One region of the Streptomyces aquilus genome, then DNA from elsewhere that is predicted to be linked to it. Evidence: riboswitches for the same ligand, from Rfam matches in the RefSeq annotation. Region 1 holds a riboswitch; each other region holds the start of a gene.
The links. Region 1 has a riboswitch for cyclic di-AMP ahead of EJC51_RS29750 (C40 family peptidase). Riboswitches for the same ligand answer to the same signal wherever they lie in the genome.
Positions count from the first base shown of each region.

Region 2: it holds a riboswitch for cyclic di-AMP, as region 1 does, so the genes downstream of both, EJC51_RS35340 (M23 family metallopeptidase) here and EJC51_RS29750 (C40 family peptidase) in region 1, are expected to answer to the same signal.
Region 3: it holds a riboswitch for cyclic di-AMP, as region 1 does, so the genes downstream of both, EJC51_RS23735 (M23 family metallopeptidase) here and EJC51_RS29750 (C40 family peptidase) in region 1, are expected to answer to the same signal.
Region 4: it holds a riboswitch for cyclic di-AMP, as region 1 does, so the genes downstream of both, EJC51_RS39540 (M23 family metallopeptidase) here and EJC51_RS29750 (C40 family peptidase) in region 1, are expected to answer to the same signal.

Region 1 covers NZ_CP034463.1:6,434,413-6,438,103, forward strand. The annotation lists gene EJC51_RS29745 (tellurite resistance/C4-dicarboxylate transporter family protein) at 1-503, opposite strand, end outside; gene EJC51_RS29750 (C40 family peptidase) at 594-1,730, opposite strand; cyclic di-AMP (ydaO/yuaA leader) riboswitch at 1,739-1,908, opposite strand; gene pcrA (DNA helicase PcrA) at 2,149-3,691, shown strand, end outside.
Region 2 covers NZ_CP034463.1:7,660,882-7,664,572, forward strand. The annotation lists gene EJC51_RS35330 (M16 family metallopeptidase) at 1-109, shown strand, start outside; gene EJC51_RS35335 (M16 family metallopeptidase) at 106-1,494, shown strand; cyclic di-AMP (ydaO/yuaA leader) riboswitch at 1,698-1,861, shown strand; gene EJC51_RS35340 (M23 family metallopeptidase) at 1,874-2,638, shown strand; gene EJC51_RS35345 (GntR family transcriptional regulator) at 2,886-3,581, shown strand.
Region 3 covers NZ_CP034463.1:5,190,163-5,193,853, forward strand. The annotation lists gene EJC51_RS23730 (aldo/keto reductase) at 1-559, opposite strand, end outside; gene EJC51_RS23735 (M23 family metallopeptidase) at 680-1,714, opposite strand; cyclic di-AMP (ydaO/yuaA leader) riboswitch at 1,726-1,883, opposite strand; tRNA gene EJC51_RS23740 (tRNA-Met) at 2,212-2,285, opposite strand; gene EJC51_RS23745 (alginate lyase family protein) at 2,360-3,574, opposite strand; gene EJC51_RS23750 (dihydrofolate reductase family protein) at 3,670-3,691, opposite strand, start outside.
Region 4 covers NZ_CP034463.1:8,650,357-8,654,047, forward strand. The annotation lists gene EJC51_RS39535 (alpha-galactosidase) at 1-1,729, shown strand, start outside; cyclic di-AMP (ydaO/yuaA leader) riboswitch at 2,037-2,207, shown strand; gene EJC51_RS39540 (M23 family metallopeptidase) at 2,210-3,148, shown strand; gene EJC51_RS39545 (exo-rhamnogalacturonan lyase family protein) at 3,362-3,691, shown strand, end outside.

The DNA of each region.
Region 1 (3,691 bases):
AGCACCAGCGCCGCGTGCGCGAGCCACGCCGTCGAGATCGCGCCCGCGAGCGTCGCGCCGAGCACCGCCAAGCCCTGCGTCGCCACGCAGGTCAGGAACACCGCGCCCGGCATCCGCCGCTTCCAGTGCCCCATGACCAGCACGATCAGCACCGGCCACAGCACCGTGGCCAGCGCCAGCAGCGCCTCGGCGAGCCGCTGCCAGTCCAGGGCGGAGAAGCGGGTGCCCAGCACCGTGGTCGCGGCGATCGCCGTGAGCGCGCCCGGCGTCTCGGCCTCCGCCACCCAGCGCGAACGCTCCCGCAGCAGGCGTACGGCGAAGCCGGCGGCCAGCACCACCCAGGCCACGCACGCCAGCACGAGGGCGATGCGGGACATCACCTCGTACCCCGTCAGATGCAGGGCGACCGACACGATGCCGGTCGCCATCACCGCGGAACCGGCGGCGGGCGGGCGCTGCGCCCACCAGGTGCGGAGGGGGGAGGTATGGGGCGTCTCGGACATGAAAGCGATGCTAAGGAGCGCGTGGGGGGATCAGAGCGGGGCACGCGCGCGGGCGTGGAGAAAAGAGCGCGGGGCGCGGAGGGGCGACGCCTAGGCCGGGCGCACCACGCTGTGGATCGCCGACTCGCCGTCGTAGTAGATCGACTCCTCGCGGACGTACGCTCCCGGCTTCGGCGCGTGGATCATCATGCCGTTGCCGATGTAGAGGCCGACGTGGCTGACGTCGTCGTAGAAGAAGACCAGGTCACCTGGCTGTGCGTTGGCGAGGGAGACCGTGGTGCCGAAGTTCACCTGGTCGTAGGTGGTGCGGGGGAGGGAGATGCCGGCGGCGTTCCAGGCGGCCTGGGTGAGGCCGGAGCAGTCGTAGGACTCGGGGCCGGTGGCGCCCCAGACGTACGGCTTGCCGACCTGTGCGCGGGCGAAGGCGAGCGCCTTGTCGGCCTTGGTCGCGTAGGAGGAGTCGGCGGTTTGGGTGGTTTGGGTGGTTTCGGAGGGGGAGGGGCTCGCCTTCTGCTCCGCCGCCTTCTGCTGCTCCGCCAGCTCCGCGGCCTTGCGGGCGGCCTCCTCCTGCTTCTTCTTCTCGATCGCCGCGAGCCGCGCCTTCTCCTCGGCGGTCAGCTGCGACAGCAGCTCGCGCGCGGCGGAGAGCTTGCGCTGGACGGTCGCCTTGGCGGTCTTCAGGTCGGCCTGCGAGCCGGTGAGCGTCTCCAGGCTCTCGGTGGCCTCCTGGCGCTTCTTCATCGTCGCGGACTGGGCGCTGATGTAGTCGTCGACCGCACCCTTCTGACGGTCCGTCATGCGGCCCATCAGCTGCGTCTGGTCGAAGTAGTCCTGCGGGGTGTCCGCGAGCAGAAAGGTCGCGGTGTCGGGCGCGGAGGCGCCGGTGCGGTACTGGGCCGCGGCGAAGGAACCGAGCTCCTCGCGGGCCTCGTTGAGCTTCTGGGTGCGCTGGGCGACGTCGTCGAGGAGGGTGTCGACCTCCTTGCGCTGCGCGGCGGTCTTCTCCTTGGCCGAGTTGTACTTCTCGGTCGCCGACTCCGCCTGCCGGTAGAGGTCGTCGACCTTCTTCTCGACTTCCTCCAGGCTCGGCTTGTCGTCGGTCGAGGGGGCGGCGGTGGCCGTCTGGGAGAGCAGGGCCACGGAGGTGAGGGCGGCCGTTGCGAGCGCGGGGGTGCGTATGCCTGCTACGCGCGTTCCCGCAGGACGTGGCCTTGCGTGCGACGCCAAGGGAGGCGACTCCTTCCATGTTCCGCCTACCGAGTTAGCTGTCGGGTTCGGGCGGGTGGTTCGGAAGGTGTGCCCTACGGCCGTCCCCGAGAGGGAGTGGGCCGATTCACCCCAAGGTCGGTGTGGGTCCCCGGCTCCGGTTGCCATGGCGGCGCACCGGACTCGGCGGAGGCCGCGCGGCCCGGCGACGTTCGCCGGTGGGGGTCGTACGGCCTGACCGGCACGGTAGCCAACGGGTGTGGCCCCTGTGAAGGTTGATGTCCGATAGGCCCGATACATTTTCGTGACCTTGGGTGGGCGGGGGAGAAGATCGCGCGGTTTCTCACGGAACGTGACGGTGGGGTCCTGGAGGGTGAGAGGGCCCGAATTCTCGGGGCGGCGGCGGGGTGTCAGTGGGGAGCCCTAGACTCGGAGAGCGATGACAGGCCTCTTTGACGACAGCTTCCTGGCGAACCTCCAGGCCCCCCAGGGCCACGAGGAGGAACCCCCGCCGCCGCCCGAGGACGAGCACGGACCGGAACCCGTTCCGGACGATCTGTTCGGCGGGAAGTTCGACGTACCGCCGGACCGGGACGCGTACTACCGCGACGGCGCCCCGCGCCCGGCCCTGGACGCGGCGGCGCTGATCGAGGGGCTCAACGAGAACCAGCGGGCCGCCGTCGTGCACTCCGGCACCCCGCTGCTCATCGTGGCCGGCGCCGGCTCCGGCAAGACGCGCGTGCTCACGCACCGCATCGCCTATCTGCTGGCCGAGCGGAATGTCCACCCGGGCCAGATCCTCGCGATCACCTTCACCAACAAGGCCGCGGGCGAGATGAAGGAGCGCGTCGAGCAGCTCGTCGGCCCGCGCGCGAACGCGATGTGGGTGATGACCTTCCACAGCGCCTGCGTGCGCATCCTGCGGAGGGAGTCGAAGAAGCTCGGCTTCACCTCGTCGTTCTCGATCTACGACGCCGCCGACTCCAAGCGCCTCATGGCCCTGGTCTGCCGTGACCTCGACCTCGACCCCAAGCGCTTCCCGCCCAAGTCCTTCAGCGCCAAGATCAGCAACCTCAAGAACGAGCTGATCGACGAGGAGGACTTCGCCGCCCAGGCCACCGACGGCTTCGAGAAGACCCTCGCCCAGGCCTACGCCATGTACCAGTCGCGGCTGCGCGAGGCCAACGCCCTCGACTTCGACGACCTGATCATGACGACGGTCAACCTGCTGCGGGCGTTCCCCGATGTCGCCGAGCACTACCGCCGCCGCTTCCGGCACGTCCTGGTCGACGAGTACCAGGACACCAACCACGCCCAGTACGCCCTGGTCAGGGAACTGGTAGGCACGGGTGCGCACGACGAGGACGTCCCGCCGAACGAGTTCGACGTCCCGCCCGCCGAGCTCTGCGTCGTCGGTGACGCCGACCAGTCGATCTACGCCTTCCGCGGCGCGACGATCCGCAACATCCTCCAGTTCGAGGAGGACTACCCGAACGCGACGACGATCCTGCTGGAGCAGAACTACCGCTCCACCCAGACGATCCTGTCCGCCGCCAACGCGGTCATCGAGCGCAACGAGTCCCGCCGCCCCAAGAACCTGTGGACCAATGCGGGCGCCGGCGCGCGCATCACCGGCTATGTCGCCGACACCGAGCACGACGAGGCGCAGTTCGTCGCCGAGGAGATAGACCGACTGACGGACGCGGGCGAGGCGAAGGCCGGCGATGTCGCCGTCTTCTACCGCACCAACGCCCAGTCCCGAGTCTTCGAGGAGATCTTCATCCGCGTCGGCCTGCCCTACAAGGTCGTCGGCGGCGTCCGCTTCTACGAGCGCAAGGAGGTCCGGGACGTCCTGGCCTACCTGCGGGTGCTGGCCAACCCCGAGGACTCGGTGCCGCTGCGCCGCATCCTCAACGTCCCCAAGCGGGGCATCGGCGAGCGCGCCGAGGCGATGATCGACGCCCTCTCCCAGCGCGAGAAGA
Region 2 (3,691 bases), 1.2 Mb from region 1:
CTACGAACCCGTCGCGGGGGAGGCCGCCGAGGACGCGGACCCGCCCGAGGACCCCGAGGCCGAAGCCACCGTCGAAGCCGGCGACAAGAACGAGGAGGCGGCCAAGTGACCGAGCTCGCCACGATGGAATTCCACCCCCAGCCCCAGGCGGGCGAGGCCAAGCCCTGGGCGTTCCCGGCCCCCACGCGCGGGACGCTGCACAACGGCCTCACCGTGCTGCGCTGCCACCGCCCCGGCCAGCAGGTCGTCGCCGTCGAGGTCCTCCTCGACGCCCCCCTGGACGCCGAACCGGCGGGCCTGGACGGCGTCGCCACGATCATGGCGCGCGCGTTCTCCGAGGGCACCGACAAGCACTCCGCCGAGGAGTTCGCCGCCGAGCTGGAGCGCTGCGGCGCCACCCTCGACGCGCACGCCGACCACCCCGGCGTCCGTCTGAGCCTCGAAGTCCCCGTCTCCCGGCTGCCCAAGGCGCTCGGGCTGCTCGCCGACGCCCTCAGGGCGCCCGCGTTCGCGGACGACGAGGTCGAGCGCCTCGTCACCAACCGCCTCGACGAGATCCCGCACGAGCTGGCCAACCCCTCGCGCCGGGCCGCCAAGGAGCTCTCCCGGACGCTGTTCCCGGCGGACCTGCGCATGTCGCGCCCCCGCCAGGGCACCGAGGAGACCGTGCGGAACATCGACTCGGCCGCCGTACGCACCTTCTACGAGAAGCACGTCCGCCCGGCCACCGGCACCGTCGTGGTCGTCGGCGACCTCACCGACGTCGACCTGGACGGGCTGCTCGGCGACACCCTCGGCTCCTGGACCGGCTCCGCGGCCGAGCCGCGCCCGGTGCCCGCCATCACCGCCGACGACACCGGCCGGGTCGTCATCGTGGACCGCCCCGGCGCCGTCCAGACGCAGCTGCTGATCGGCCGTATCGGCGCCGACCGGCACGACCGCGTGTGGCCCGCGCAGGTGCTCGGCACGTACTGCCTCGGCGGCACCCTCACCTCCCGTCTGGACCGCGTCCTGCGCGAGGAGAAGGGCTACACCTACGGCGTACGGGCGTTCGGGCAGGTCCTCCGGTCCGCCCCGGACGGCACCGGTGCCGCGATGCTCGCCATCAGCGGCTCCGTGGACACCCCCAACACCGGTCCGGCGCTGGACGACCTGTGGACGGTGCTGCGCACCCTCGCCGCGGAGGGGCTCACCGACGCCGAGCGCGACGTCGCCGTGCAGAACCTCGTCGGCGTCGCCCCGCTCAAGTACGAGACCGCGGCGGCCGTGGCGAGCACGCTGGCCGACCAGGTCGAGCAGTACCTGCCCGACGACTACCAGGCCACGCTGTACCGGCAGCTCGCCGCGACCGGCACCGTCGAGGCCACCGCGGCGGCCGTCAACGCCTTCCCGGTGGACCGCCTGGTGACGATCCTGGTCGGCGACGCGGCCGCCATCAAGGAGCCCGTGGAGGCCCTCGGTATCGGTGAAGTGACCGTGGTGACGGCCGAGTAGAGGCACGCGCGCGTGAAGGGGCCCTGGTGACTGAAGCGTCACCAGGGCCCCTTAATGTCCGAATAAGGAATGAATTGAAGGCTGGTTGGCTGTTTGCCCTGTGGGATGCGCTACAAATTGCCTGATCCGTTTGGGGATTGAAAGTCGCCCCGCTTAGCGTCGTCCGGGCTGTCCGTCAGGCAGTGCGCCGCGCCCGCGGCACCGGACAGTCATCGCCGAGTCCCCGTACGGCGCGAGCCAGGGGAGCCGGGGACCCATGCAGTCCCTGGGGTGAATCGGACGCCCGCGCGTGAAGCGAGGGGGTCCGTAGGAGACCTTCCTGCTCCGAACCCGTCAGCTAACCCGGTAGGCGAGAGGGAAGGAAAGGATCAGCCTCCACATGGCGTTCACGCGCCCCACCGGGAAGCATCGTGCCCCGAGCCGGATGAAGCGCAGCACCGCCCGCGCGGCGGGGGTCGCGGCCCTCACCACCACCGGCGTCATCGGCACCCTCGCCGCCCCGGCCCTCGCCGCGGAGCCCGCGGTCGAGCAGACCGGACTCATCCCGGTCGTCACCATCGGCGACTCGGTCGCCGACCAGATCGACGCCCAGGCCGCCGCCCAGGAGCAGGCCGCCGAGGAGGCCGCTCAGAAGAAGGCCGAGGAGCTGGCCCGCAAGAAGGCCGCCGCCCAGGCCAAGAAGGAGCGCGAGGCCAAGGAGCGCGCCGCCCGCGCCGCCGCCGAGCGCAAGCGCCTCAACACCTATGTCGCCCCGATCTCGGGCTCGTACATCTCCACCGGCTACAAGGCCGGCGGCGCCGTCTGGTCCTCCGGCAGCCACACCGGCGTTGACTTCCACGCCGCCAGCGGCACCTCCGTCCACGCGGTCGGCTCCGGCACGGTCGTCGAGGCCGGTTGGGGCGGGTCGTACGGCAACAACATCGTGATCAAGATGAACGACGGCACGTACACCCAGTACGGTCACCTGTCGTCCATCGGTGTCTCGGTCGGCCAGACGGTCACCCCGGGCCAGCAGATCGGCCTGTCCGGCGCGACCGGCAACGTCACCGGCCCGCACCTGCACTTCGAGGCCCGGACGACTCCGGAGTACGGCTCGGACATCGACCCCGTCGCCTACCTGCGCTCGCACGGCGTGAACGTCTGAAGCGCGGCGTGAACGTCCGAGGCTCGGCGTGAACGTCTGAAGCGCGGTGTGACCGTCCGACGGCGGACCGCAAGATCTCCCGGAACCCCGGCTCACCGAGCCGGGGTTTCGCCGTTTTCGGCACCCCGCTGTCCAAAAAATATCCATGGATTCCGGTCCGCCATCGGAAATTCCCGTTCCTTGCAATAGAGTCACTGAACACACGTCAATCGTCGACGTTTCACGGGGATTAAAGCGGAGGTCGGTCATGCGTATTCCGGCGCACTCGGTATGCACCGCGATCAGGGACGACATCGTCTCCGGTGTCCACGAGCGCGGCAGCCGCCTCACCGAGGAACTCCTCGCCCGCCGCTACGGCGTCTCCCGCGTCCCCGTCCGGGAGGCCCTGCGCACGCTGGAGGCCGAGGGCTTCGTGGTGACGCGGCGGCACGCGGGCGCGTGCGTGGCCGAACCGACCGAGCAGGAGGCCGCCGACCTGCTGGAGATGCGGATGCTCCTGGAGCCGCTCGGCGCCTCCCGGGCCGCCCAGCGGCGCACCGAGGCGCACCTGAAGGTCCTGCGTGGCCTGGTCAGGCTGGGCCAGGAGCGGGCCAGGCGCGGCAACAGCGAGGATCTGCGCTCCCTGGGCGGCTGGTTCCACGAGACGCTCGCCCAGGCCTCCGGCAGCCCCGCCCTGACCTCGATGCTGACCCAGCTGCGCCACAAGATCTCCTGGATGTACACCGTGGAGGCGCCCGCCAACCCCGTGGAGTCCTGGGCGGAGCACGGCGCGATCGTCGACGCCGTGGCACGCGGGGACGCGGAACGCGCGCGTGCGGTCACCGCGCTGCACACCGAGCGCTCGACCGCGGCGCACCGCCTTCGATTCCGCGCCGCGGGAGATCGGCCCGAACGTGTGAGGAACTCGCAACATCCCGTAAACATGCCGAGCCTGCGGCATTAACACGAGGGCCGTATACAAAGAAGCAGTAATTCGCGGGGAAGTATTTCTGCTGCCCGCGAGAGGGAATTCGAAAGGGCCCGCCCGATAAACTCGGACGAGCCCTTCAGCGG
Region 3 (3,691 bases), 1.2 Mb from region 1:
CCAGGTTGTAGTGCGGCTGGAGCGCCACGTACCGGGCCAGGCCCTCGCGCTCGGAGAAGGCCAGCGACTTCTCCAGCCGCTCGGCCGAGATGTTGGACGCGGCGATGTGCCGCACCTTGCCCGCCGTCACCAGCTCGTCCAGCGCGCCGATGATCTCCTCGACCGGCACCTCGGGCTTGTCGAAGTGGGTGTAGTAGAGGTCGATGTGGTCGGTGCCCAGGCGGCGCAGGGAGGCGTCCGCGGCGGCCTTGATGTTGGCGGCCCGCAGGCCCTGGAACTCCGGGTGCTGGCTGACCTTCGTGGCGATCACGACGTCGTCGCGGTTGCCGCGCGCCTTGGTCCACTTGCCGATGATGGTCTCGGACTCGCCGCCCGAGTTCCCCTCCACCCAGTTCGAGTAGGAGTCGGCGGTGTCGAGGAAGTTGCCGCCCGCGGCGGCGTAGGCGTCGAGGACGGCGAAGGACTGCGCCTCGTCGGCGGTCCAGCCGAAGACGTTGCCGCCCAGGGAGAGCGGGAAGACCTCGAGATCGGACGTGCCCAGCTTGCGAAGAGAAGTCATGTACGGGATCAACACCTGCGCCGGAAGCCGGTATTCCGTACACAGCGGACCGGCAGCCCTGACGTCGGGGGGTGAGCGTCAGGACCGCCGGGGTTCAGAGAGAGGCGCGCCTCTGAGAGGTCAGGGGTTCAGGCCCTTGCTCCGCAGCCACGCCATCGGGTCGATGCCGGTGTCCGCACCGCCCGGGTGGACCTCCAGGTGCAGGTGGGCGCCGGTCACGTTGCCGGTCGCGCCGACGCGTCCGATGACGTCGCCGGTGCTGACCTTCTGGCCGACGCTGACGCTGATCGAGGACTGGTGGCAGAACCACAGCTCGGTGCCGTCGTCGAGGGTGAGGATCGTGCGGTAGCCGTAGGAGCCGGCCCAGCCGGCCTCCGTGATGGTGCCGCTGTGGATCGCCTTGATCAGCGTGCCCGTGGGGGCCGCGAAGTCGAGCCCGGTGTGGTAGCCGGAGGACCACAGCGAGCCGGCCTGACCGAAGGTCGAGGTGATCGTGTACGAGGAGGTCGGCAGCGTGAACTGCTTGGCGAGCTCGGCGAGGCGCTTGGCCTCGGCCTCCTTCGCGGCCTTCTCCTCGGCGGCCTTCTTCGCCGCGGCGGCGTCGTCGGCGGCCTGCTTGAGCGCGGCGGCCTCGGCCTTCGCGGTCTGCGTGGCGACCTCGGCCTCGGCGGCCAGCTGCGCCTTGTTGTCGACCTGGTTCTGCTGGCTCTCGGCCTGCGCCATGATCCGGTTGCGCAGCGCCTCACCGGCGTCCGAGCCGCTCTCGGCGGTCCGCGTGGCGCTGGTGGCCAGGCTGCTGAGGGCGGTGGCGGAACCCTTGGGGGCCTCGTCGTCACCGCCGAAGACGCCGCCCACGTTGGGCAGGTCGGGGATCGAGATGGAGACCGGCGGCTTGCCGGTGTTGGCGCTGGCCATGCCGCCCGCGCCGACGGCGGCTATGACACCGACGCCCAGGACCGTGGAGCTGCGGGCGAGTCCCCCGCCGCGCTGCTTGGCCACCCGGTGCTTGCCACGCGGCGGGCGGAGGGAGTCCTCGGTGGGATTCCAGACGTCCTGCGGGCCCTCGTCGTGGTGGTAGCTGCCGTAGCCGAAGGCATCGGTGCTGCGCTGGCTCGGCACGTACGGGGCCTCGGGGGCAGGCCGGTTTGACGCCACGTGGGCGTGCTCCTTTCCTTCCTTCTCGCCTACCGGGTTAGCTGACGGGTTCGGAGCAGGAAGGTCTCCTACGCGCGTATAACCGCCGTGCTGCCACGGCGACTTCCGCGTGATTCACCCCAAGTTGGTGGTTCCCCGGTTCCCTTGCGGGATTCGGCGCGTGCGCACGGAGCCGACTCTTGTGACGGCTGGGACGACCGCGCTGCGTTATCGAACGTTAATAGACCCGGGGTACGGATTCCAAGCTGTTCTGCTTGATCATTAACCTTTTTCGGCAGGACGTAGGGGTCATGGCCGGTGAAAAACGGGCGAGTTGACCCCGCCCCCGGAGACCCACAGGAGACTCACAGGTATTGACGGTATGTCAGTTGTTATGCGGAGGGCGCTCGCCTGATCACCGGCCGTGACATCGCCCATGTCTCCGACGGCCGGAAAGGGCCCGGACAACGACTCAGGGCCGGAATCCATTGATCTGGATTCCGGCCCTGGGCCTTCAGTAGCGGGGACAGGATTTGAACCTGCGACCTCTGGGTTATGAGCCCAGCGAGCTACCGAGCTGCTCCACCCCGCGTCGGTGAAACCAGCATACGCCATCCGCGGGACCCCTCGCGCCACCTTTACGTCGCCCCAGCTCACGAGCGGTTCTCAGCTGCCGGGATTGCCCGCGTGGGTCAGGGTCTCCCAGGAGACGAAGAGGTTGTCGGTACCGGCCGGGCGGGTCTCCTCGGCGAGCTTGTGGGCGGCCGGGACGGCCATGCCGAGGCGGTTCTCCAGGTGGTTGAGGGCGACCTCCAGGTCCGGCCCCATGTTCCGGTCCACCTTGCCGCCGCACAGCCACACGGGGGCGGACTCCCCGGCCTGGTACCGGGCGTGGAAGGCGAGGGCGCTCTTGAGCCGGTCCTTCACCTCGCCGTACAGGTCGATGCCCTGGTGCCAGGCGGTCTCGGCGATGTGGGCGGTGGCGGCGACGGAGTAGCCGACGTGCTTGAAGTTGCGGCAGGTCTCCTGGGACATGCCGTCCTTGTACGTCCGCTGCCCGAACCAGTACGTCGTGAGCTTCTGCGGGGTGTTGACGGTCGACCCCTTGGGCGTGAGCGGCAGCTTGCCGTCCTTCGCCAGGTAGAAGTAGGCGGGCACGCGCTCGCGGAACCGTTCCAGGGCGTGCTCGAAGGCCTTGCGGTCCTCCAGGAAGACGGCGATCCCGATGGCCGCGTCGGTCATCACGAGGTCCCAGTTGCCGTTGTAGTCGGGGACCTTGCGGGTGACGGTCGGCAGATACGCCGTGCGCAGCATGGTCTCGAACCGGGCGACCCGGTCCGCCGGCCAGCCCGCGCCGGGACTGTGCCGGACGATCTCGGCGGCCCGCGCCCACGTCGACCCGGCCCACCCGGTCTGCAACCCGGCGTCCTCCTCGGTGTGCCGCCGCATCGTCGCCGACCAGGCGTCCATGATCTCCCTGGCCTTCACGGCGTGCTGCTGCTTGCCGGTGATCCGGAACAGCAGGGCCTGGGTGTAGGCGGCGATGGCGTCCTCGCGCTCCTCGACACAGCCGTGCGCGGGCCGGTCGGCGTGGTCGCCACCGGGGCAGTCGACGCTGGCGTACGGCTCGGGCCGGTACTTGTACGCCCCGTACTTGCTGTCCCGCATGTCGAGGTAGGCCTTGAGCCACGGCTGCTTGCCCGCGGTGACGTTCTTCTTCACGGCCTCCAGCTGCGCCTCGCTGACGAGCACGCCGGGGTGGGTGAAGGCGGTGTCCGGGGGGAGGGCGCGGGCCATGGTGCGGGTGTCGGCGCCGGTCCCCGCGCAGGCGGTGGCGAGGAGCGGGGCCAGCAGGAGAGCGGCGGTGAGTCGGGGCCTCATAGGGGAAGCGTGGACCGGGGGTTGCCGGGGCGCAGGATCTGTTGGTCCGATCGGTCGGCCGAGGCCACGGCCGCCGTGGTCGCGGCCGGCTGACGTTACGACAGCAGGTGCTCGTTC
Region 4 (3,691 bases), 2.2 Mb from region 1:
CACGCTGCACTACCGGATGCGCGGCGACGTGGTGGAGCGCTGGACCACCCTGGAGAACCAGGGCGACGACGCCCTGGAGCTGCTGCGCGCCGACTCCGCCACCTGGACGCTGCCCGACCGCGAGGACTGGCGGCTCTCCCAGCTGCACGGCCGCTGGGCCGCCGAGTCCCGGCTCGTGCGCGCCCCCCTCACCTACGGTGAGAAGGTCATCGGCAGCCGCCGCGGCCACACCAGCCACCAGCACCTGCCCTGGGTCGCCCTCGACACCGACGCCGGTGAGGAGCGCGGCGAGGTCTACGCCTGCGCGCTCGGCTGGTCGGGCTCCTGGCGGATCGCGGTGGCCCAACTCCCCGACGCGCGCGTGCAGATCACCGGCGGTGCCGGGTACGACGAGTCGGGGCTGCTGAGGCTGGCGGCGGGTGAGTCGTTCACGACCCCCGTCTTCGCGGGGCTGTGGAGCGACGGCGGCTTCGGCGGCGCCAGCCGCGCGTGGCACGCCTACCAGCGGACGTACGTCGTCCCGGACGCCGAGCAGGACCGTCCGGTGCTGTTCAACTCCTGGGAGGCCACCGAGTTCGACATCTCCGAGGAGCAGCAGGGGAACCTCGCGCGGCGGGCCGCGGCCATCGGCGTCGAGCTGTTCGTCGTGGACGACGGCTGGTTCGGCGCCCGCACCAGCGACCGCGCCGGACTCGGCGACTGGACGGTCAACCGCGACCGCTTCCCGGGCGGCCTGAAGCCCCTCGCCGACTACGTGCACGGGCTCGGGATGCAGTTCGGCATCTGGGTCGAGCCCGAGATGGTCAACCCGGACAGCGACCTGTACCGGGCACACCCCGACTGGGTGCAGTTCCAGCCGGGACGAAAGCGGACGGAGCTGCGCAATCAGCTCGTCCTCAATCTCGCGCGCGAGGACGTCCAGGAGTACCTGTGGGGGCAGCTCGACGCCCTGCTGTCCAGCGCCCCGATCGACTACGTGAAGTGGGACTTCAACCGCTGCTTCACCGACGCGGGCTGGCCCGGCGACGCCTATCCGCAGCGGCTCTGGGTCGACCATGTGCACGCCTTCTATGCCCTGTTGGACCGGCTGCGGGCCGCCCACCCCGGCGTCGCCTTCGAGTCCTGCTCGGGCGGCGGCGGCCGCATCGACCTCGGCGTCCTGGGCCGTACGGACCAGGTGTGGACCTCCGACAACACCGACCCGCTCGACCGGCTCGCCATCCAGCACGGCTTCAGTCAGATCCACCCCGCGCGCGTGATGGCGGCCTGGGTCACCGACAGTCCGAACGCCATGCTCAACGGCCGGGTCAGCTCGCTGCGCTTCCGCTTCGTCAGCGCCATGGCAGGGGTGCTCGGTGTCGGCGGCGACCTCACCCGGTGGAGCGAGGAGGAGCTCGCCGAGGCCCGCGAGTGGGTGGAGCTCTACAAGGACATCCGGCCGCTCGTGCAGCGCGGCGACCAGTACCGGCTCCGGGCGCCGCAGGGCGACGGCCTGAGCGCCGTGCAGTACGTCCTCGGGGACGAGACCGTCGTCCTGGCCTGGCTCCAGTCGCAGCGGTACGGCGAACCCGTTCCGGCGCTGCGGCTGCGCGGGCTCGACCCGAAGGCGTCGTATGAATGCCGTGAAACGGGCGAAATTCACAGAGGTGCCGTATTGCTGCATCACGGGCTGCGGGTGGGATTGCGGGGCGATCTGGATGCGGCAGTTCTACGGCTGCGTCGCATCTGAGCTTTCTGTCCGAATTGGTGGCTTCCGTAGCCTTCATTCCAACTCGCTCTGGAATAAGGGAAGCTGTGCGAACGGCACGTGAGCAGCGTCATATCGGTGACCCTGAGTCGTTCGTCATGTTCACGTAATTCGCTGTCAAAAGCTGGGTGATTGCGTTCCGGGAAGGCCCGCCAAAACACGGAGGGTGACCGTGAATTTCGCGGCGGATCAAGAGGAACGCAATCACCCTGGAACCTCTTACTTGTCCCTTTGCGTCTTCCTCGCTTACGTTCGCCACCAATCCGGACGGACGCCCAATCCTGCCGCCGACCGGAATCCGCACAACTCACCCGTGAACGGCAGGAGCGGGGGACCCACAGGTACAACCGCCTGGACCGGTCTTCCGGAACAGGCTTGGGGTTAAGTCGCACCTCGGTGCGTCCGGACATCTCCAGTCCGCACCCGACAGCTCACCTCGCAGGCGCCGGAGAGGAATTCGCCATGCCCGCGAAGGGTAAGCACCGCCGTCCGAAGTCCCAGCGCCTCACCCGCTCGATCGCCGTCGCCGGAACCGGTGGCGCCGCACTCGCCCTGCCTCTGATGGGGGCCGCAGGCGCCCACGCGGCCACCGGTCAGTCCGTGGCGCAGTCGGTTTCGGAAAAGGCCGTCCGGTCCGTTCCGGTCGCCGCGAAGACGGCCACCGAGAAGGCCACGCAGAAGAAGGGCGCCGCGAACACCGCGACCGTGCGCACCTATTCGGTGAAGGCCGGTGACTACCTCTCGAAGATCGCCGACGAGCAGAACGTCACCGGCGGCTGGAAGAAGCTGTACTCGGACAACCGTGAGGCCGTCGGTTCCGACCCCTCGCTCATCCACCCCGGCCTGAAGCTCACGCTGGGCAAGAAGGCGGCGGCGAGCACGGACAGGTCCGCCGGCTCCGAGAAGTCCACGAGCACCGAGAAGTCCTCGTCCTCCTCGAACGCGACGACCGCCACCCAGAGCAGCGAGTCCGCCGGCACCGGCAGCTCCAGCGGCTTCACCCTGCCCGTCTCCGGCGCCACCGTCGGCACGGGCTACCACGTGGCCGGCAGCATGTGGTCCAGCGGCTACCACACGGGCGTCGACTTCGTCGTCCCGACCGGCACCTCGCTGAAGGCCGTGGGCGCGGGCACCGTCGTCTCCGCCGGCTGGGGCGGCGCGTACGGCAACCAGGTCGTCATCCGGCTCGCCGACGGCTACTACGCGCAGTACGCCCACCTGTCCGCGCTCTCGGTCTCGGCCGGCCAGACCGTCACCGAGGGGCAGCAGGTCGGCCTCTCCGGTGCCACCGGCAACGTGACGGGTCCGCACCTCCACTTCGAGATCCGGACGACGCCGGACTACGGCTCGGACATCGACCCGGTCGGGTACCTCCGTTCGAAGGGCGTCGCCGTCGGCTGACGCTCCCCCCGATGCCACCGAAGGCCGGATCCCGATCCCCGGGTCCGGCCTTCGGTGTCGGGTCTTGCCGTTTCATGATCGGTTCATTGCGGTCTTGTGGCGCGGCTGCCCAAAGCGTCGACAGGGAGGCGAGGGTGGGACCACAGTGATCTCCGAAGCGATGCAAGCGCTTTCTGACCGTCATGGCATCCGCACCCGCATCCGGAGGTCCCCGTGCCCGGCGTCGACCGACGCACCGTCATCAAGGGCGCCGCAGCCGCGGCCGCCGCGGCCCAGTTCTCCTGGGCACTGTCCCGCACCGCCGCCGCGGCGGACGCCGACGACACCGAACTGCACTGGCTGGAGGGCTCGGCGCCCGACGTCCACGCCGGTGCCACCTGGGGCGTGCCGTGGGCGCGCGGGGCGTACCGGCCGGAGCAGTCCTTCCGGCTGACGACCGCCGCGGGCGACGACGTCCCCGTCCAGAGCTGGGTCACCGGCTACTGGCCTGACGGCTCGGTGAAGTGGACGGCGCACGCCCTCGCACCCGGCGCGCCGAAGGCC